DNA from 4 places in the Pseudomonas chaetocerotis genome. Region 4 is predicted to be linked to each of the others. Evidence: riboswitches for the same ligand, from Rfam matches in the RefSeq annotation. Region 4 holds a riboswitch; each other region holds the start of a gene.
What was found. Region 4 has a riboswitch for cobalamin ahead of cobW (cobalamin biosynthesis protein CobW). Riboswitches for the same ligand answer to the same signal wherever they lie in the genome.
Positions count from the first base shown of each region.

Region 1: it holds a riboswitch for cobalamin, as region 4 does, so the genes downstream of both, H3221_RS07915 (TonB-dependent receptor domain-containing protein) here and cobW (cobalamin biosynthesis protein CobW) in region 4, are expected to answer to the same signal.
Region 2: it holds a riboswitch for cobalamin, as region 4 does, so the genes downstream of both, cobO (cob(I)yrinic acid a,c-diamide adenosyltransferase) here and cobW (cobalamin biosynthesis protein CobW) in region 4, are expected to answer to the same signal.
Region 3: it holds a riboswitch for cobalamin, as region 4 does, so the genes downstream of both, H3221_RS07285 (energy-coupling factor ABC transporter permease) here and cobW (cobalamin biosynthesis protein CobW) in region 4, are expected to answer to the same signal.

Region 1 is NZ_JACFYX020000003.1:351,556-356,599, forward strand. Features, by position in the region: gene H3221_RS07905 (acetyl-CoA carboxylase family protein) at 1-1,593, shown strand, start outside; gene dxs (1-deoxy-D-xylulose-5-phosphate synthase) at 1,698-3,587, shown strand; cobalamin riboswitch at 3,666-3,858, shown strand; gene H3221_RS07915 (TonB-dependent receptor domain-containing protein) at 3,946-5,044, shown strand, end outside.
Region 2 is NZ_JACFYX020000004.1:328,904-333,947, reverse strand. Features, by position in the region: gene H3221_RS09790 (molybdopterin molybdotransferase MoeA) at 1-286, shown strand, start outside; gene H3221_RS09785 (C40 family peptidase) at 435-1,055, shown strand; gene H3221_RS09780 (C40 family peptidase) at 1,140-1,664, shown strand; gene H3221_RS09775 (hypothetical protein) at 1,671-1,991, shown strand; cobalamin riboswitch at 2,025-2,234, shown strand; gene cobO (cob(I)yrinic acid a,c-diamide adenosyltransferase) at 2,420-3,031, shown strand; gene H3221_RS09765 (cobyrinate a,c-diamide synthase) at 3,031-4,323, shown strand; gene bluB (5,6-dimethylbenzimidazole synthase) at 4,314-4,973, shown strand; gene cbiB (adenosylcobinamide-phosphate synthase CbiB) at 4,977-5,044, shown strand, end outside.
Region 3 is NZ_JACFYX020000003.1:214,518-219,561, reverse strand. Features, by position in the region: gene H3221_RS07295 (TetR/AcrR family transcriptional regulator) at 1-151, shown strand, start outside; gene H3221_RS07290 (acyl-CoA dehydrogenase family protein) at 148-1,797, shown strand; cobalamin riboswitch at 1,850-2,052, shown strand; gene H3221_RS07285 (energy-coupling factor ABC transporter permease) at 2,106-2,786, shown strand; gene H3221_RS07280 (hypothetical protein) at 2,931-3,659, opposite strand; gene amn (AMP nucleosidase) at 3,727-5,044, shown strand, end outside.
Region 4 is NZ_JACFYX020000002.1:173,055-178,098, forward strand. Features, by position in the region: gene cobN (cobaltochelatase subunit CobN) at 1-1,221, opposite strand, end outside; gene cobW (cobalamin biosynthesis protein CobW) at 1,313-2,362, opposite strand; cobalamin riboswitch at 2,458-2,652, opposite strand; gene H3221_RS04775 (cobalamin biosynthesis protein) at 2,739-3,179, shown strand; gene cobM (precorrin-4 C(11)-methyltransferase) at 3,176-3,931, shown strand; gene H3221_RS04785 (hypothetical protein) at 4,153-4,383, opposite strand; gene H3221_RS04790 (ParD-like family protein) at 4,559-4,771, shown strand; gene map (type I methionyl aminopeptidase) at 4,768-5,044, shown strand, end outside.

The DNA.
Region 1 (5,044 bases), on a different contig from region 4:
GACGCCTACGGTGAGCAGGCGGTTGACCTGGCGCATATCCGGGCCGATCTGGCCGAGGTGCTGGAACGCCACGCGCGCCTGACCGACGCGCGCCGCCCCGAAGCCGTGGCCAAGCGGCGCAAGACCGGCCAGCGCACTGTCCGGGAGAACCTCGCGGACCTGCTCGATGAAGGCAGCCTTATCGAATACGGCGCCATGGCCCTGGCCGCCCAGCGCCGTCGGCGCTCGCCCGAGGAACTGCAGGAGCTGAGTCCGGCCGATGGCCTGGTCGCCGTTATCGGCACGGTATGCGCTGCGCAGTTCGGCGCCGAGGCCGCGCGCTGCATGGCCATCGCCTACGACTACACGGTATTCGCCGGCACCCAGGGCGTGATGAACCACAAGAAGACCGACCGCATGCTGGCCCTGGCCGAACAATGGCGCCTGCCCGTGGTGCTGTTCGCCGAAGGCGGCGGCGGGCGGCCGGGCGATACCGATTTCGTCGGCGTGGCCGGGCTGGATTGCCACACCTTCGTCGCGATGGCCAAGCTCTCCGGCCTGGTACCGACGGTGGGTGTCGTCTCCGGTCGCTGCTTCGCCGGCAACGCGGCGCTGCTCGGCTGCTGCGACGTGATCATTGCCACCCGTAACGCCAGCATTGGCATGGCCGGCCCAGCGATGATCGAAGGTGGCGGCCTCGGCAGCTTCAAACCCGAGCAGGTCGGCCCGACCAGTGTTCAGGGCCCAAATGGCGTGATCGACGTGCTGGTCGAAGACGAGGCCGCAGCGGTCGCCATAGCCAAGCAGTACCTGGGTTATTTCCAGGGCCCGCTCAGCGACTGGCAGTGCAGCGATACCCTCGAACTGCGCCAGGTGATCCCGGAGAATCGCCTGCGCGTATACGACATGCGCAAGGTGATCGAACTGCTGGCCGATCACCGCAGCGTGCTGGAGCTGCGCCGTCAGTTCGCACCCGGCCTGATCACCGCGCTGATCCGCATCGAGGGCAAGCCCTTCGGCCTGATCGCCAATAACCCCGCACACCTGGGCGGTGCCATCGATGCGGTGGCCGGCGACAAGGCTGCACGCTTTTTGCAGCTGTGCGAGGCACACGATTTGCCCATCGTTTCACTGTGCGATACCCCCGGTTTCATGGTCGGCCCGGAGGCAGAGAAGCAGGCCACGGTGCGTCACGTCTCGCGTCTGTTCGTCACCGCCGCCAGCCTCACGGTGCCCTTCTTTACCCTGGTGCTGCGCAAGGGCTATGGCCTCGGTGCCCAGGCCATGGCTGCCGGCAGCTTCCATTCGCCGCTGTTCACCGCCGCCTGGCCCAGTGGCGAATTCGGCGCCATGGGCCTCGAAGGCGCGGTGCGCCTGGGCTTCGCCAAGGAGCTGGCGGCCCAATCGGACGACGTCGCACGCCAGGCGCTGTTCGACAAACTGGTGGCCAAGGCCTACGAAAACGGCAAGGCGCTGAACATGGCCAGTTATCTTGAGATCGACGCCGTGATCGACCCGGCTGACAGCCGCGCCTGGCTGTTGCGCGGGCTGGCAGCCACACCGCGCCAGGTGCGGCGCGAGCGTCGCAAGCGGCCGTTCGTCGATACCTGGTAGGGGCCCCGTGCGAGGAGGCTGGCTTGTCGCACGGGGCGTGAAGCTTGCAGCCACCTTTTTCGGGTAAACTGCCGCATCTTTTTACACCTATAACGATTCGCCTGATGCCGACCACTTTCCACGAGATCCCCCGCGAGCGCCCGCTGACGCCGCTGCTGGACAGCGCCAACACGCCGGACGAGCTGCGCCGCCTGGCCGAAGCGGACCTGGAAACCCTCGCCGACGAACTGCGCCAGTACCTGCTCTACAGCGTCGGCCAGAGCGGCGGGCACTTCGGTGCCGGCCTAGGCGTGATCGAACTGACCATCGCCCTGCACTATGTCTTCGACACCCCCGATGACCGCCTGGTGTGGGACGTCGGCCATCAGGCCTACCCACACAAGATTCTCACCGGCCGTCGCGAGCGCATGGGCACGCTGCGCCAGAAGGATGGCCTGGCCGCCTTCCCGCGCCGCAGCGAGAGCGAGTACGACACCTTCGGTGTCGGCCACTCCAGCACCAGCATCAGCGCCGCCCTGGGCATGGCCATCGCCGCCCGTCTGAAGGGCGAGAAGCGCAAGAGCGTGGCGGTGATCGGCGACGGCGCGCTGACCGCCGGCATGGCCTTCGAGGCGCTGAACCACGCCACCGACGTCGGCGCCAACATGCTGGTGATCCTCAACGACAACGACATGTCGATCTCCAAGAACGTCGGCGGCCTGTCCAACTACCTGGCCAAGATCATCTCCAGCCGCACCTACGCCAGCATGCGTGAAGGCAGCAAGAAGATCCTCTCGCGCCTGCCCGGTGCCTGGGAAATCGCGCGCAAGGTCGAGGAACACGCCAAGGGCATGCTGGTGCCCGGCACCCTGTTCGAGGAACTGGGCTGGAACTACGTCGGCCCCATCGACGGCCACGATTTGCCCACCCTGCTCGCCACCCTGCGTAACATGCGCGACCTCGACGGCCCGCAGTTCCTCCATGTGGTGACCAAGAAAGGCAAGGGTTTCGCCCCGGCCGAGGTCGACCCCATCGGCTACCACGCCATTACCAAGCTCGAACCCGTCACCCCCAGCGCGGCCCCCAAAAAGCCGGCTGGCCCGAAATACTCCAACGTGTTCGGCCAGTGGCTGTGCGACATGGCTGCGGCAGACAACCGTCTGGTCGGCATCACCCCGGCGATGAAGGAAGGTTCCGATCTGGTGGCCTTCAGCGAGCGCTTCCCCCAGCGCTACTTCGACGTGGCGATTGCCGAGCAGCACGCCGTGACCCTCGCGGCCGGCATGGCCTGTGAAGGCGCCAAGCCGGTGGTGGCGATCTATTCCACCTTCCTCCAGCGTGCCTATGACCAACTGATCCACGACGTTGCCGTGCAGCACCTCGACGTGCTGTTCGCCATCGACCGCGCCGGCTTGGTCGGCGAAGACGGTCCGACCCACGCCGGCAGCTTCGACCTGTCCTACCTGCGCTGCATTCCCGGCATGCTGGTGATGACTCCGAGCGACGAAAACGAGTTGCGCCGCATGCTCACCACCGGCCACCTGTTCGACGGCCCGGCCGCCGTGCGCTACCCGCGCGGCACCGGCCCCAACGCAGCGCTCGATGCAGGCCTGGAGCCGCTGGAAATCGGCAAGGCGGTCGTGCGCCGCTGGGGCAAGGGCGTCGCCCTGCTGGCCTTCGGCGTGCAACTGGCCGAAGCCCTGCGCGTGGGTGAAACGCTGGATGCCACTGTAGTCGACATGCGCTTCGTAAAACCCCTGGACGAAACCCTGCTACGCGAACTGGCAGGCAACCATGAGCTGCTGGTGACCCTCGAGGAAAACAGCATCATGGGCGGCGCCGGCAGCGCGGTCAGCGAATTCTTCGCTGCAGAAAATCGCCAGGTACCGGTGCTGCACCTGGGCCTGCCGGACTACTACGTCGAGCACGCCAAGCCCAGCCAGATGCTCGCCGAATGCGGTCTCGACGACGCGGGTATCGAACGCGCGGTACGCGAGCGCCTGAGCCTGCTCTAGGCCTGAGCATGAAGCCCGCTCATCGCTGAATGAGCGCGGCTTGCTTGTCATTCATACTCGCGCGCACTAAGGTGCGCGCCATTCATGTTCCGCCAGGGTGTGCTGCGCAAGCGGCGTTAAACGGGAAGTCGGTGCGATGCCGACGCTGCCCCCGCAACGGTAATCGACAGCAAGCGCTGAGCTTGCGCCGCGTCCAACAGCCACTGGGCCAGGCCTGGGAAGGCGGACGCGGGTCGAGAGCCCGGAGACCGGCCAAGGCGGTGCGACTGGTGTTGCGGAGGGCGACACGGTCAAGCGCTGCCCTGCCCGCGCTTGCGCCTGCCTTCCTCGAACGTCTGCCGACCGTTGAGGAAAAATAATGAAACTGTCTCGTCTGGCTCTGGCCATCAGCTTCATGCCTGCTGCCCTGCTGGCTGCCGAGCCGTATCTAAGCGAGCCTCTGGTTATCACTTCGGGCCGCCTGGCCGAGCCGCAAACGCAGGCCACAGCAGCAACCAGTGTATTTACTCGCCAGGATATCGAACGCCTGCAAGTCAGCAGCGTTGTCGAACTGCTGGAACGCGTGCCAGGCCTCAGCGTGGTCCGCACTGGCGGTGCCGGCAGCCAGACTGGCGTGTTCCTGCGTGGCACCAGCACGGCACAAACCCTGGTCCTGGTCGACGGTCAACGCATCGCGGCGGCCTCCAGCGGCACCAGCAGCCTGGAGTTTCTCGCTCCCGAACAGATCGAACGCATCGAAGTGGTCCGTGGCGCCCGTTCGGCACTCTACGGCTCCGACGCCATTGGCGGGGTGATTCAGATCTTCACTCGCCAGGGCGACGGCCCTGGCCTCAAGCCCTACGCGCGCCTGGCGGCTGGCAGCGACAGCACCTACCAGCGCAGCCTTGGCCTCTCCGGCGGTGACGAGCACACTCGCTTTCACCTCGGCGCCGCCCTGGACGAGACAGCCGGCATTGACGCGACCCGCGACGGTTTCGGCACCAATGGCGACGACGACGCCTACCGCAACCGCTCGCTCAGCCTGAATCTGTCGCACCACTTCAATGATGATCTACAGGCTGGCTTCAGCGCACTCGATCAGCGCGGACAGGTGGAATACGACGACGTCTTTACCGGCCTGCTTCCGACAACGGACTTTCAGGTCAGCAGCCTTTCCGGTTTCATCGATGGCCAGCTCAACGAGCGCTGGAACAGCCGTCTGGAAATAGGCCACAGCAAAGACCAGCGCGATAGCGGTGATGACTCGCCGGCAGCGCCAGACTATTCATTCTTTACCTACACCACCTATCGAGACGCTGTGAGCTGGGTAAATACCCTGACGCTCAGCGATAACCAGCAACTGCTGGTCGGTGCCGACTGGTACGAGGATCGCCTGCACAGCAGCGCGGCCTTCGCCGAGGACTCACGCTGGAACCGAGCGGCCTTCGTCCAGCATCGTTACACCGGCGAAACATTTT
Region 2 (5,044 bases), on a different contig from region 4:
CGGGCTGCTGGCGCGCCCGTACATGTTGCGTCGTCTGGGTGTGCAACGGGTCGAGCCATTGGGCTTCGTGGTGCCGGCAGGTTTTGCCTGGGGTAAGCCAGGCATGCGCCGCGAGTATCTGCGCGCGCGTCTGGAGAATGGCCGTGCGGTGCCCTATGCCAACCAGAGTTCAGGCGTGCTGCGCAGCGCCGCCTGGGCCGAAGGGTTGGCTGAGGTGATGGAGGGCACCACGCTGGCCGAAGGGGATAGGCTGCGTTTCATTCCCTTGAGCGAGATTCTCGGCTAGCCCTGAATCGCCCGGCTGTGCGAACGGTCGGGCGCTTTAGATGGCGCGACGAAACTACTGGGTCACATTTCCAGCGATAGAATTTGCAAATGAACCTTATAGAAGGCATAGTCGCGGGCTTGTAAATTCAACCGCCACGGTCGTGCCCATGCTAAAACGCTTCGCACCCCTCGTGCCTCTTGCACTCACAGTCTTGCTCGCTGCCTGCGCCGGCCACTCGCCACAGCCGCAGATTGGCGATATTGCGAGCGAGCCAGTTGCTCGTCCGCTGTCTCAGCAGGTTCAGCCTGCCGACGATGAAATCAATGCGCTAACCGATGACAAACCCTATGAAATGCCGCAGCTGGCAGACAGTCTGCTGGAGCTTGGGCGTTCGCTGGTCGGCACGCGCTATCGCTACGGCGGCACCTCGGTGCAATCCGGTTTCGATTGCAGCGGTTTCGTCGGCTACCTGTTCCGCGAAGAAGTCGGCCTGGAGCTGCCACGCTCCACGCGTGAGCTGATCAACCTCGATGCGCCGAAGGTGGCGCGTGCCGATCTCGAACCGGGTGATCTGATCCTGTTCAACGATCGTGGTCGTGGTCGCGTCAGCCACGCCGGCATCTATCTGGGGGATGACCAGTTCATCCACTCCAGCAGCAGTCGCAGCGGTGGTGTGCGCATCGACAGTCTCGATGACAGCTACTGGAACCGCAGTTATCTGCAGGCCAAGCGCGTCCTTGCGTTGGCTCCGGTGGAAGAACAGGTCGCAGCCAAGCGTCACAACTGATGTATCACGGCGTACCCTCAGGGTTGCGCCGTTCGTCGTGAATCGGCAGAGTAGAGCGCATTCAGGCTCAGGATCGCCTCGCTTATGCCCGCCACGACCCGTGTTGCCCTCATCGCTCTCGCTCTGCTGCTGAGTGCCTGCAGCAGTCGCGCGCCTTCTCCCCAGCCTGGTTACACCCCTCCAGTCTCCTCGTCCTCCTATCAGGGCGGCGCTGAGGACGTGTTGTTCCGCGCCCTTGGCCTGGTCGGTACGCCGTATCGCTACGGTGGCAACACCCCGGAAGGCGGTTTCGACTGCAGCGGCCTGATCGGCTACGTTTATCGCGATGCCGCTGGTATCAGTTTGCCGCGTTCGACGCGTGAGCTGAGTGCCATGCGCACACCTGATGTCCGCCGCGACGCCCTGCAAAGCGGCGATCTGGTGTTCTTTGCCACCAATGGCGGGCGCGCTGTCAGTCATGCCGGGATCTATGTCGGCGAAGGGCGTTTCGTGCATGCGCCGTCCAGTGGCGGCACGGTGCGTCTGGATAGCCTCGACAACGTCTACTGGCAGCGTGTCTACCTCGATGCCAAGCGGGTCATCACGCCAGAGCTCGCGCGTAATCCCTGAGCAGCCATGGTCGATCCCATTCGCCTGCCGCCTCAGCCCGAGTTCTGCGAGCTGTGCGCACGCCCAGTCGCGTTGACCCGGCATCACCTGATTCCCAAGGCGCTGCACGACAAGGTGTATGTGCAGAAGCGCTATCCCCGTCATGAACGAATTACCGCCACGCTGTGGGTTTGCCGCGCCTGCCATAACCAGATTCATCGGCTTTTCAGCGAAAAGGAGCTGGCGCTGACCTACAACAGCCGCGAGGCGCTGCTGAGCGACGAGCGTTTGCGAACGTTCGTCGACTGGTTGGCGCGCAAGCCGCCCGGGTTCATGCCCAGGCATTGAGCGGCGTTGACGGGCAGGGCTGCCAGCCTCTACCCTGCGCGCCTTGCTTCAGGTGCCCCGCGTTGCCGTGAATGGCGGCCAAGGGGTGAAACAGGGAAGCCGGTTCCAATGCCGGCGCTGCCCCCGCAACGGTAGGTGAGTCAAACGTCGCTTCAGTCCACTGTGTATGTGCACGGGAAGGCGCGACGCAGAACCCATGGTTCACTCACAAGCCCGGAGACCGGCCTGTAGCAGTTTCACGGCATCGCGGAGGGCGTTGTCCGGCCAACGCTTCGGTTCTCCGGGGCGTTCGTGTTTTTTGTCTTCCGCTCGCCTGACCAGCCATTAGCGCCTGAACGAGGATGTGCGGATCATTGCCGCGTCGTTTTCCTCGTTGCCGTTCCACTGCCTATCAAACCGGTGGGACGGGCGCCTGACAGGATCACCGCATGAGCGAATCGACCGACCGCGATGCCCGCCACAAGGCGCGCATGCAACGCAAGAAAGCCCTGATCGACGAAAAGATCGCCCAGGCCCAGGATGAATACGGCCTGCTGCTGGTGCACAGCGGCAATGGCAAGGGCAAGAGCAGCAGCGCCTTCGGCATGGTCGCGCGTGCCCTGGGTCATGGCATCAAGGTCGGCGTGGTGCAGTTCATCAAGGGTGCGGCCAGCACCGGTGAAGAAACCTTCTTCCGCCGTTTTCCCGAGGAAGTCAGCTATCACGTGATGGGCGAAGGCTTCACCTGGGAAACCCAGGATCGCCAGCGTGATATCGCCAAGGCTCAGCAAGCCTGGGCGGTGGCCCAGCGCCTGCTCAGTGATGAGTCGGTCGGCCTGGTGCTGCTGGACGAGCTGAACATAGCCCTCAAGCATGGCTACCTCGAACTGGACACGGTGCTGGCCGATATCGAAGCCCGGCCACTGTTGCAGCATGTGGTGGTGACCGGGCGCGGCGCCTTGCCTGGGATGATCGAGGCGGCTGACACCGTCACCGACATGAGCCTGGTCAAGCACGCATTCAAGTCCGGGGTAAAAGCACAGAAGGGCATCGAATTCTGATGACCACACGTCACTGTCCGGCACTATTGATCGCTGCACCAGCTTCCGGTCAGGGCAAGACCACCGTCACCGCCGCGCTGGCGCGCCTGCATACGCGTCAGGGGCGCCGGGTTCGCGTGTTCAAATGCGGCCCGGACTTCCTCGACCCGATGATCCACGCCCGCGCCAGTGGCGCGCCGGTGTATCAGCTCGACCTGGCCATGGTCGGCGAGGCGGAAAGTCGCCGGCTGCTTTGGCAGGCCGCCGGTGAGGCCGATCTGATCCTGATCGAAGGGGTGATGGGCCTGTTCGACGGCAAGCCCTCGGCGGCCGACCTGGCGCGCCATTTCGGCGTGCCGGTGCTGGGCGTGATCGACGGTGCGGCCATGGCGCAGACCTTCGGCGCCCTGGCCCACGGGCTTGCCACCTTCCAGCCAGACTTGCCCTTTGCCGGCGTGCTCGGTAATCGCGTTGCCAGCGGCCGTCATGGTGAGATTCTGCGTGATGCGCTGCCAGCGAGTATTTGCTGGTTCGGTGCGTTGCCGCGTAGCGCTGCTGTGGAGCTGCCCAGTCGCCACCTGGGGCTGGTGCAGGCGGCCGAGCTGGCTGATCTGGACGCGCGTCTGGACGCCGCGGCCGATGCGCTGGCAGCCAGTGCCAACGTCGACCTGCCGCCTGCGGTGAGCTTCGCCGCGCCGCAGGTCGATGAACTGGCGCCGCTGTTGGCTGGCGTACGCATCGGCATTGCGCGCGATGCGGCGTTCGCCTTTCTCTATCAGGCCAATCTCGATCTGTTGCAGGCGCTCGGCGCTGAGCTGCATTACTTCTCACCGCTCGCTGATCGTGAGCTACCGGAGGTGGACAGTCTTTATCTGCCGGGCGGATATCCGGAGCTATACCTGGCCGAGCTGGAAGGCAACCAGTCCATGGCTGCGTCGATCCGTGCCCATCATCAGGCCGGCAAACCCTTGCTCGCCGAATGTGGCGGCATGCTCTATCTGCTCGATGAGCTGCGCGACAAGCAGGGCGGCAGTGGGCGCATGCTCGGCCTGCTCAGCGGCAGCGCGGCCTTGCAACCGCGCCTGACCGCCCTGGCCTTGCAGCAGGTGACGCTGCCTGAAGGCGATCTGCGTGGCCACAGCTACCATCACTCGCGGCTGGAAAGCCCATTGCCGCCCCTGGCGCTCGGCCGCTGCCCGAACGGCAAGCCGGTGGCTGAGGCGGTGTATCGCCTGGGACGGCTCACGGCCAGCTATATCCACTTCTACCTGCCGTCCAACCCGGAGGCGGCCGCCGCGCTGCTATGTCCATGAGCGAGCATGCGTTCAGCCATGAGGAGCGCGCGGCGGTGTATCGCGCCATTGCCGAGCGCCGTGATATGCGCCACTTCAGCGGCGGCGAGGTACCGGCCGAGGTGTTGGCGCGGTTGCTCGAAGCGGCGCACCACGCGCCCAGCGTCGGCCTGATGCAGCCCTGGCGTTTCGTGCGCATCCGTGATTCGCAACTGCGTGAGTCCATTCATGCGCTGGTGGAGGCCGAGCGGGTGCGCACTGCCGAGGCCCTGGGCGAGCGCAGTGACGAGTTCATGCGGCTCAAGGTCGAGGGTATTCGCGACTGCGCCGAGCTACTGGCGGTGGCGCTGATGGAGGGACGCGACGCACATGTCTTTGGACGACGCACGCTGCCGGAAATGGATATGGCCTCGGTGGCCTGCGCCATTCAGAATCTGTGGCTGGCTGCGCGTGCCGAAGGGCTCGGGCTCGGCTGGGTGTCGCTGTTCGACCCCGAAGCGCTGGCCGCGTTGTTGGACATGCCGGCAGGCAGCAAGCCGGTGGCGCTGCTGTGTCTGGGGCCAGTAGAGGCCTTTTACGAAAAACCGATGCTGGTGCAAGAGGGCTGGGCCACACCACGCCCGTTGAGCGAGCTGCTGTTCGAGAATCGATGGGGAATGCAGGGTGACTGAACGATGAGCCTGGCACTGATCACCTGCGCCGGCGTGGCGCTGGATGCCGTGCTGGGCGAGCCTCGGCGTGC
Region 3 (5,044 bases), on a different contig from region 4:
CGCCATTGCCGAAGCGCTGGTCGGTCCGCTGTCGCCACCTGCCCGCGCCGCTCGCGAAGCGGGCCAACCCACTCTGGAGCTGGCGCAGGTCAGCGCCAGCCTTGCCACCTTCTGCCTGCGCGCCGTCGGCGCCAAGGAGCTCGCGCGATGAAACCCAGTCTGCACGCCGAAACCCATGAAGTGTTCAATCAGGTGCCAAGCTTGGACGGCGCCAATCTCTATCGCCTCGACCTGCCGTTGCAGGAGTGGATTCGCCGCTACGACGGCGCCTGGGCGGATGAACGCTTGAGCGCTTATGGCGCCCTGGCAGGCGGTACCCTGATGCAGGCCGGCTTTCTCGCCAACGAGAACAAACCGGTGTTCAAAAGCCACGACCGCTACGGCAACCGTATCGACCTAGTCGAGTTTCATCCGGCCTACCACGAGCTGATGCGCACGGCGGTCGAGCACGGCTTGCCATCGCTGCCCTGGACAGATCCGCGCGCCGGCGCTCATGTCGCCCGCGCCGGGCTGACCTATATGCACAGCCAGGCCGAAGCGGCCAGCGGCTGTCCGCTGACCATGACCTTCGCCGCTGTGCCGGCCATCCGCCTGCAACCCAACGTGGCCGAGCAGTGGCTGCCGAAGATCCTCGCCACCGAGTACGACCCGCGCAACCTGCCGATGGAGCAGAAGTCCGGCGTCACCATTGGCATGGCCATGACCGAGAAGCAGGGCGGCACCGATGTACGCGCGAATACCACACGGGCCTATCCCATCGGTCTTGGCGGGCCGGGACAGGGCTATGAACTGGTGGGGCACAAATGGTTCTGCTCGGCGCCGATGTGCGACGCCTTTCTCACCCTGGCGTACACCGACAAGGGCCTGTCGTGCTTTCTGCTGCCGCGTCACCGGCCGGATGGCACGCGCAACGCGTTCTACATCCAGCGACTGAAGAACAAGCTGGGCAACTGGGCCAACGCCTCCAGCGAGGTGGAATACCGAGGCGCTTTCGCCTGGATGCTCGGTGAGGAAGGGCGCGGCGTGCCGACCATCATCGAGATGGTGGCCATGACCCGCTTCGATTGCATGGTCGGCTCCAGCAGCCTGATGCGCCAGGCGTTGACCCAGGCCGCGCACCACTGCGCGCATCGCCAGGTGGGTGGCAAGCTGCTCGCCGACCAGCCGTTGATGCAGAACGTGCTCGCCGACCTGGCGCTGGAGAGCGAAGCCGCGCTGGCGCTGTGCATGCGCATGGGCCGCGCGCTCGACCATCAGCATGATGAGCAGGAAGACAAGTTTGCCCGTCTGGTTACTGCCGTGGGCAAGTACTGGATCTGCAAGCGCGCGCCGGAAATGATCTACGAGGCCAGCGAATGCATGGGCGGCGCTGGCTACGTCGAGGAAACCATCATGCCGCGCCTGTATCGTGAAGCGCCGGTCAACTCGATCTGGGAAGGCTCGGGCAACGTGCAGTGCCTGGACGTGCTGCGTGCCATGTCCAAGGAGCCCGGCGTGCTCGACGCGCTGTTCGCCGAGCTGGGTGATGGCCACGGCGATGTTCGCCTGAAGGCGCATATCCAGCGGCTGAAGGCCGATTTTTCCGATACCTCCGACATCCATTACCGCGCCCGCCAGCTTACCGAAGACATGGCCGTGGCGTTGCAGGCCAAGCTGCTGCTGGAGGCAGGCAATGCCAATGTGTCCGACGCTTTCATCGCCAGCCGCCTGGAAGGTCGCGGCCGCGTCTATGGCACGCTGCCGCGCGGTGTTGACGTCGAGGCGCTGCTGGCGCGCAGCACGCCCCATCTGCCCTGAGCGAGTGCCGAGGGCGGATTGCCTGGCGCGCTGTTTTTTAGCCGGGCAGGCGAGTAATCTTGCGGCCGATGGTTCTGCGTGCACGCCTGTGGCGCGGATGAAAAGGGAACAGGGTGCGGCGAATCTCGCCAATGCCCTGGCTGCCCCCGCAACTGTAAGCGGCGAACGATGCCCTGATGCCACTGACTTCGGTCGGGAAGGCGGGCGGAGTGCCAAGCCGTGAGCCAGGAGACCTGCCATCGACAACGGGCGTTTCGCCCACTCCCTCATCCGAATCGTCGCGCGGTGGGCGCGGCAAAGGAACTCGCATGCATATCGAACCGGACGTCGTCGAAGGCGCCAAGATCCTGCTTAGCTACGCAACGGCCGTCACTGCCTTCGGCCTGACCGCCAAACTCGCCCAGGACAGCGTACGCAACAACGGCGGTGTCGCTGCCCTGGCGCTCCGCAGCCTGCTGACCACCGCCCTGGTGTTCTGCTTTTTCGAAGTGTTCCCGCATCATGCGGTGGGCGTTTCCGAGGTGCATCTGATCCTCGGTTCGACCCTGCTCCTGCTGTTTGGTGCCGGTGCCGCGGGCATTGGCCTGGCGGCAGGTCTGCTGCTGCAAGGACTGCTGTTCGCTCAGTTCGACCTGCCGCAGTACGGCATGAATGTCACCACGCTGTTGATCCCGCTGTGGGGCATCAGCCTGCTGGCCAAGCGCATCGTCGCGCCGGGCACCGCCTACATCGATCTTTCCTACAAGCAGGCGCTGGCGCTTTCGACCGCTTATCAGGGCGGCATCGTCGCCTGGGTGGCGTTCTGGGCCTTTTACGGCCACGGTTTCTCCAGCGAAAACCTGGCGGCCGTGGGCAGCTTCGGCCTGGCCTACATGAGCGTGATCCTGATCGAGCCGCTGATCGACCTGGGCGTGCTGGCCGGTGCCAAGGCGCTGTCGCGTTTCAGTCAGGGGCCGCTGTTCAACGTGCGTCTGCACCAGCCAGCCTGACCTCGTCGCGCTGACGGTCATGCGCCAAGAAGCGTTCTGGATGATGAAAGCCTGTGCTGCATGCCTGCCCTCATCCGGCGCTTCGCGCCACCTTTTCCAAAGGGAGAGGAGCATGAAGGAAGGCGTCGCTGCGCGACTGTTACGCTAACGGCGGCGCTGCCAGATGATCTTGCCGGTATTGCTTTCGGTGACCAGGTACGGGTCGCTGAAGCGGTAGTAGGCGGCGGGTTGATAGTCGGCGGTGCCTGTCAGGCGCACCATCAGCATGCCGTCCTGGCTGCGCCAGTGGCCGCTGTACTGCACCTCGCCAGGGCTGTCGTAGTTCCAGTCGTTGCCGCCGCCGACCGAGCGAGCCCACTGCGTGACGCTGCCATCGGCGTTCAATTGCAGGGTCATCAGGGTGTTGAACGAGGCGAAGTTGGTGCCGCCGCTGTTGATGATCTTCTCGTGTACCCAGGTGCCAACAAGCGCCGGCTCCTGAGCGCCGGCAGTGGACGGCGTCGCCGCTATGGCTACCGCTTCACGCTGAAAGAGAGCCTGGCGCTCTAACACTTCGCCGTTGCGTGGATCGCGCGCGGCGATGCTGGTATTGAGCATGGCATTGGCATAGGTGGCGTTCATGTTGGCCAGTAGCAGTCCGGTCTGTGGGTCGCTGATTTCGGCACGCAGCAGCTTGCCGTCGTAGTGGCCTTTGACGATCAGGCGCAGGCGCTGGCTTTCCACATACTCGCCTTCCACCACGGAGTCGCTCTGGCGCAGGATCAGCTCGCTCGGCTGGCCGTCGAGGGTTGCTCGGTAATGACCGTCGAGTTCACCGGCCTGAATGCTTGAGCATGAGACCATGGCTAACAGCAGAACGATTGCACGGGGCATGATGGTGATCTCTGACGAGTTGATCCAAGCCTAGTCGCTAGCAGTGATGCGCGAGGGCTGTCGCGCTATGTTTTCGTCACCGTATGCAGGCAAGATAGGGGCGTACGTTCAGTCAGGAAGATGCACTGTGAAAGCCTGCTCAGATGATTTCATCATTGCCCACACCCCCGAAGAGGCGGTCGACCGTCTTGCCGCCCTGCACCAGGAAGCCACCGGTGCGTTGAGCCAGGCGCTCAAGCGTTACCTCAAGGAGCGCATCCGCCCCGATGCCAGCGAGCACTGCCTGTTCCGTTATCCCGAATTGCGCCTGACCTACCTGTGCCAGGGCGAGGTGCCGACCACCGTGCGCGCCTACGCCAAGGTGCAGGTGCCGGGCACCTACGCCATCACCGTGACCCAGCCGGCGGCCTTCCGCAAATACTTGCTGGAGCAGTTGAGCCCGCTGATGAACGACTTCACCCTGCGTGTGGAAGTCGGCCGCAGCCAGCAGAACATTCCCTACCCGTACGTGGTCGAGGGTGGCGATGAGCTGGCTGGCAGTGGCGTAACCGCCGCCGAGTTGGCGCGCGTATTCCCCAGCACCGACCTGTCCGCTGCCACCGACGGCACCGCCGATGGCCTGTACGACTGGGAGAACATCGATCCGCTGCCGCTGGCGCTGTTCGACGCGGCGCGCACCGACTTCTCCCTCAAGCGCATCCAGCACTACACCGGCAGCGACTGGCGCCATGTGCAGCCGTGGATCCTGCTGACCAATTATCACCGCTACGTCGATCAGTTCATTCGCCACGGCCTGGACATGCTGGTGGGCGACTCGCGTTTCACCCGCATGGTGTTGCCGGGCAACGTGGTGATCGAGCGCGGCATGGCCGAAGGTGAGATGCAGGCGATCATCGAAAACGTGGTCTGGCACCGCTACCAGATGCCGGCCTACCACCTGCAGGCTGAGGATGGCCACGGCATCACCCTGGTCAACATTGGCGTCGGTCCGTCCAATGCCAAGAACATCACCGACCACCTGGCCGTGCTGCGCCCGCATTGCTGGCTGATGATCGGCCACTGCGGCGGCCTGCGCCAATCGCAGACCATCGGCGACTACGTGCTGGCCCACGCCTACATGCGCCGCGACGGCATTCTCGACCGCGTACTGCCGCCGCATATCCCGCTGCCGGCATTGGCCGAGGTACAGCAGGCGCTGCAGGAAGCCGCCAAACTGGTGACCGGCGAGCAGGGCGACGAGCTGAAGAAGCGCTTGCGCACCGGCACCGTGCTGACCTACGACGATCGCAACTGGGAGCTGCGCTGGGCCCAGGAGCGGCCGTTGATCAACCTGTCGCGCGCCGTGGCGGTGGACATGGAAAGCGGCACCATCGCCGCGCAAGGCT
Region 4 (5,044 bases):
GTTCAGCGCGGCAGCGGGCGTATCCAGACCCACGCCGTTGCCAATGCGGCCATCGCGGGTCGGGTAGTTGGCCAGGATCAGACCAACTCGCTTCTGATCGTTAGCTTTTAGCGCCAACTGACACCAGTTGTTAGCCAGTTCGGCGATGAAAGCCATACCCGACTCGTGTGCCTGGTAGCACACCACGTCACTCTGGCTACGCTCACTGTGCCAGGCCAGGCCCTTGAAGCTGATGGCGGTGCCGATCAGCCGGCCATCCAGCTCGGGCAGCACCACGTGCATGGCCAGGTCGCGCGAGCCCAGGCCCTGGGCGCTGGCCTGCCATTGCGCCTGGTTGTCCAGCGAGCAGATGGCCTGCAGCACCGGGATATCGCGACGGAACACCCGTGCCTGCGGCGCCTCGGGGTTGGATAGAGCGAAGCCGGTGGTGTTGATGATCAGCGCAGCGCTCATCTCGTCCAGCCAGGCCTGTACCTGATCCAGGCAGGCCGACTCCTTGAGGCTGGCCACGGCGATTGGCAGCGGGTTGAGTCCCTGAGCGACGAGGTGCTCGCAGAAGGCATCGACGAAGGCGGTGTTCGCTGACTGCACATGGTTACGGTAGAACAGCAGCGCCACCAACGGTGCGTCGGGTTGCCATTGCGCGTGCCAGTCAGCCAACTGAGCGGGGCTGTGCTGCGGGTGATAGAGACCAACACGCGGCAGCGGCTGCGGCTCCTGCCAGCTGTCAGCTCGGCCCAGCCAGCGGCTGCCGATGCAGCGGAACAACTGGCGGGCGTTATCCAGCCCGCCCTGGCGCAGGTACTGCCAGAGACGCTGGCTGTCTTCTTCCCCGACGTTGCCGAGTGCATTCAGCTCCGGGTCCGGCTTGTCGTCGCCGGGCACCATGATCACCTTGGCGCCACGCGCCCCCAGTTCCACCAGGCGCTCGACGCCATAGCGCCAGTAGCTGACCCCGCCATGCACCGAGATCAGGATGACCCTGGCGTGCTGCAGCACCTGCTCGACGTAGTAGTCCACCGAGGCGTTGTTGCTCAGCTGCGCCGGGCTGGCCAGGCGCAGGCTGGGGTAGTCGTCCGGCAGTTGCCGGGCGGCTTCGGCCAGCAGGGAGAGATGCGAATCACCCGTGCACAGGATTACCAGCTCGGCAGGCGTCTGGCCAAGATCGGCGATGCTGTCGGCCGGCAATTGAGCGCCGGGCTGGGTGCGTAGAAGATGCATATTCGTTCCGTGGCAGGCGCGAATCGTGGGAGGGGCTTTAGCAGCGACTATCCGCGAACCGAATCGCGGCTAAAGCCCCTCGCACAATCACTCAGGCCAGCGCTGCTTGCAGCTCGGCCTCGATAGCCAGGCGGTCGAGCTGCTGGCCGATCACCACCAGACGACTCACTCGCGGCTCGTCGGCCTGCCAGGCGCGGTCGAAATGACGATCGAAGCGCTGGCCAACACCTTGCACCAGCAGACGCATCGGTTTGCCAGGAATGGCCGCGAACCCCTTTACGCGCAGGATGCCGTACTTGGCCACCGCATCCTTCAACGCGGCAAGTAGGCGCGCCTCCTCGGCTTCCGGTAGTTCCACGTGGAACGAGTCGAATTCCTCGTGATCGTGGTCCTCGTCTTCATCGTCATGATGGGTGCGGCGACTGTCGATATGCAGCTCGGTTTCGCTGTTCAGACCCAGCAGCACGTCCAGCGGCAGCTCGCCGCCGTGCGCCTCGATCACCTTGACCGCCGGCGGCAGCTCCTCGGCAACCTCGGCGCGCACCGCAGCCAGCGCCTCGGCGTCGAGCAGATCGGCCTTGTTGAGGATCACCAGGTCGGCGCTGGCCAGTTGGTCGGCGAACAGCTCGTGCAACGGCGATTCGTGATCCAGATTGGGATCGAGCTTGCGCTGCTCGTCCACCTGATCGGGGAAGGCGGCGAAGGTGCCAGCGGCCACAGCAGGGCTGTCGACCACGGTGATCACCGCATCGACCGTGCAGGCGTTGCGGATTTCCGGCCAGTTGAAGGCTTGCACCAAAGGCTTGGGCAGCGCCAGGCCACTGGTCTCGATAAGGATATGGTCGAGGTCGCCACGGCGCGCCACCAGCTCGCGCATCACCGGGAAGAACTCTTCCTGCACCGTGCAGCACAGGCAGCCGTTGGCCAACTCGAAGACACGGCAGTTGGCCTCCTCCTCGCTGCAGCCGATGGAGCACTGCCTGAGGATCTCGCCATCGATGCCCAGCTCGCCGAACTCGTTGACGATCACCGCGATACGGCGGCCGCCGGCATTGGCCAACAGGTGACGCAGCAGGGTGGTTTTGCCGGCACCGAGAAAACCGGTGACGATGGTGACAGGCAGTTTGGCGAGGGTTTTCATGGATGGCCCCGTGGCGTCGGTAAGTTCGGCGGACGGGTACGCGCAGGCGGGCACGCAAGGGCGCGCTGGCCGCGTCGGATCACCCCGTCCGAGCAGTTGGCTGGTCAATCGAGGCAGGTCTCCTGGCTCACGGTCTGCGCGTTGCGCGCCCTTCACCTTCCCGCCAGAGGCAGTGGTATCTCGAAGGGTTTGAGACCGTTCACAGTTGCGGGGGCAGCCAGGGCATAGACCCTGTTCCCTCTTAGCTCCCCGACGCCGTGCCGGGAAGAACCTCGAAAGCGAGAAGGCTACGCAGGCCTTGGCGGCCGGTCAATCGCGGTTGACCGTTGGAATGCGCCATGGTGAGCTACGCCGCTGCACAGCATGAGCTCCCTTGATGATGCCAAGCCCCTCGAACCCCGGCCCTGACGCCTCGCCCATGGTGGTAGCCGGGCTTGGCTGCAGGCGCGATTGCCCCCGGCAAGACCTGCTCGCCCTGCTCATCCACAGCCTGGCACAGCATGGGCTGACTGTGGATAACCTCGCTGGATTGGCCAGCATCGCCCACAAGTGCGACGAACCGGGGCTGCATGAACTGGCCACGCACCTGAATCTGGAGCTGACATTCTTCACCGCCGAAGCGCTTACGCCCCACCAGCCGGAGAAAGCCGGCAGTCCCCTGATCCGATCCGTAACGGGCAGCCCCGCTGTAGCGGAACCCTGCGCTCTGGCGCTGGCAAGGCGACAGGGCACGGCAGCTCAACTACTGGGCGAGAAAACCCGCACGGCCAACGCCACCTGTGCGTTGGCCACCTTCGATAGAGCACCCGTAGCATGACCGTCTATTTCATCGGCGCCGGCCCCGGCGATCCCGAACTGATCACCGTCAAGGGCCAGCGCCTGATCCGCTCGTGCCCGGTCATTCTGTATGCCGGCTCACTGGTGCCCGAGGCAGTCATTGCAGGCAACAGCGCCGAACAGGTGGTCAACACTGCCGAACTTCACCTTGGCGAAATCATCGAACTGCTGCATCAGGCGCACGAACGCGGCCAGGACGTGGCCCGTGTGCATTCCGGCGACCCATCACTGTACGGCGCCATCGGCGAGCAGATTCGTGAACTGCGTGCTCTGGACATTCCCTTCGAGATCATCCCCGGCGTCACTGCCACCGCTGCCTGCGCGGCGCTGCTGGACAGCGAGCTGACCCTGCCAGGCATCGCCCAGACCGTAATCCTCACCCGCTATGGCACCACCTCGCCAATGCCCGACGGTGAGCAACTGCATGACCTGGCGCGGCACCGCGCAACCATGGCCATTCACCTCGGCGTGCGCCAGCTGCCGGCCATAGTCGCCGAACTGCTGCCGCACTACGGCGCCGACTGCCCTATCGCCGTTATCCACAGAGCCAGTTGGCCGGATCAGGACTGGGTACTGGGCACCCTGGCCGATATCCAGGAGAAGGTCGCCGCCAAGGATTTCCGCCGTACGGCGCTGATTCTGGTCGGCCGCGTGCTCGATCCGGGCGCCTTCGCCGAATCGGCGCTGTACGACGCGGCGCATCGCCACCTCTACCGCCGCGGTATTGATTGAGCTTGGCGAGAAACCGTACAAAGCGCTGAAGGCCTTGCCATATAGGGCTTGCAGATACTTATCAACAGGATAGAAAGCCTGTTATCCAAGCACTCTGTGGATAATGGGCATACAGGCGAGCAGTTTCTGTACAAGTCGCTGAAAGCCCCTGTTTATCAGGGCTTTAGCCAGGTATCACAAGGATATCCACACGTTGATCCACGACAACTGTGAGCAACTATTCAGAGCTGCACCTCGACCCGCTTGATACCCAGCACCCGCAGTTCCGGCATCAACTCATCAAGACTGGCAAAGGTCTCGACCTGATCGGCCTCATCCACCAGAAAGAAGCTACGCCCCGCGTCCTTCTTGAAGAATACGATCCACTCAGCGGTATTGGCCGGGTTGACCATGACCTGGGTGTCGAACACAACACCCTCGGTCGTTCTGCGTTTCACATCGCTACGCTTCATCCTCTCTCCTGTTCCAGCGCGACTCAGGCGACCCGACTGCCGCTTATAAGCAGCGGATACGGCCCCCAGTGTAATGGATGAGGGAAGGCACGCCCTGCCGGTTAATGATCGACACGTGATTTCAGGCCCACACTTATATATGATTCATATACGAAACATATATAAGGAGATTTTCATGGGCATCGTCAACATCGATGACGAGCTGCACGAGCAGATACGCAGGGCAAGCAGCGTGTCGGGCCGCTCTATCAATGCCCAGGCAGGTTTCTGGATTCGCATCGGCATGCTCTGCGAGATGAACCCGACGCAGAGCTTCAACGAAGTGATCGCAGCCGAGATGCGTGCAGCTGGCGTGGTGGCTCCGCCAAGAATGGCGGACGCCTCATGAGCAAGACGCCGCAACAGATCACCCTTATGGCGGAGTCCGGCAGATTGCTGGCGTCCGTGTTCGGCTATCTGGATCGCCTGGAACTACTTGGCATGTCCACTCTGCAGGTCAACGACCTTGTGGATAACTACATCGTGGACGAACTCAAGGCGCGCCCGGCGAGCAAGGGACAGTATGGTTTCGCCTACGCCATGAACACGTCGCGCAACGAGGTGGTGTGCCATGGCGTACCCAGCGCCGACGATATCCTGCGCGACGGCGACCTGGTGAACT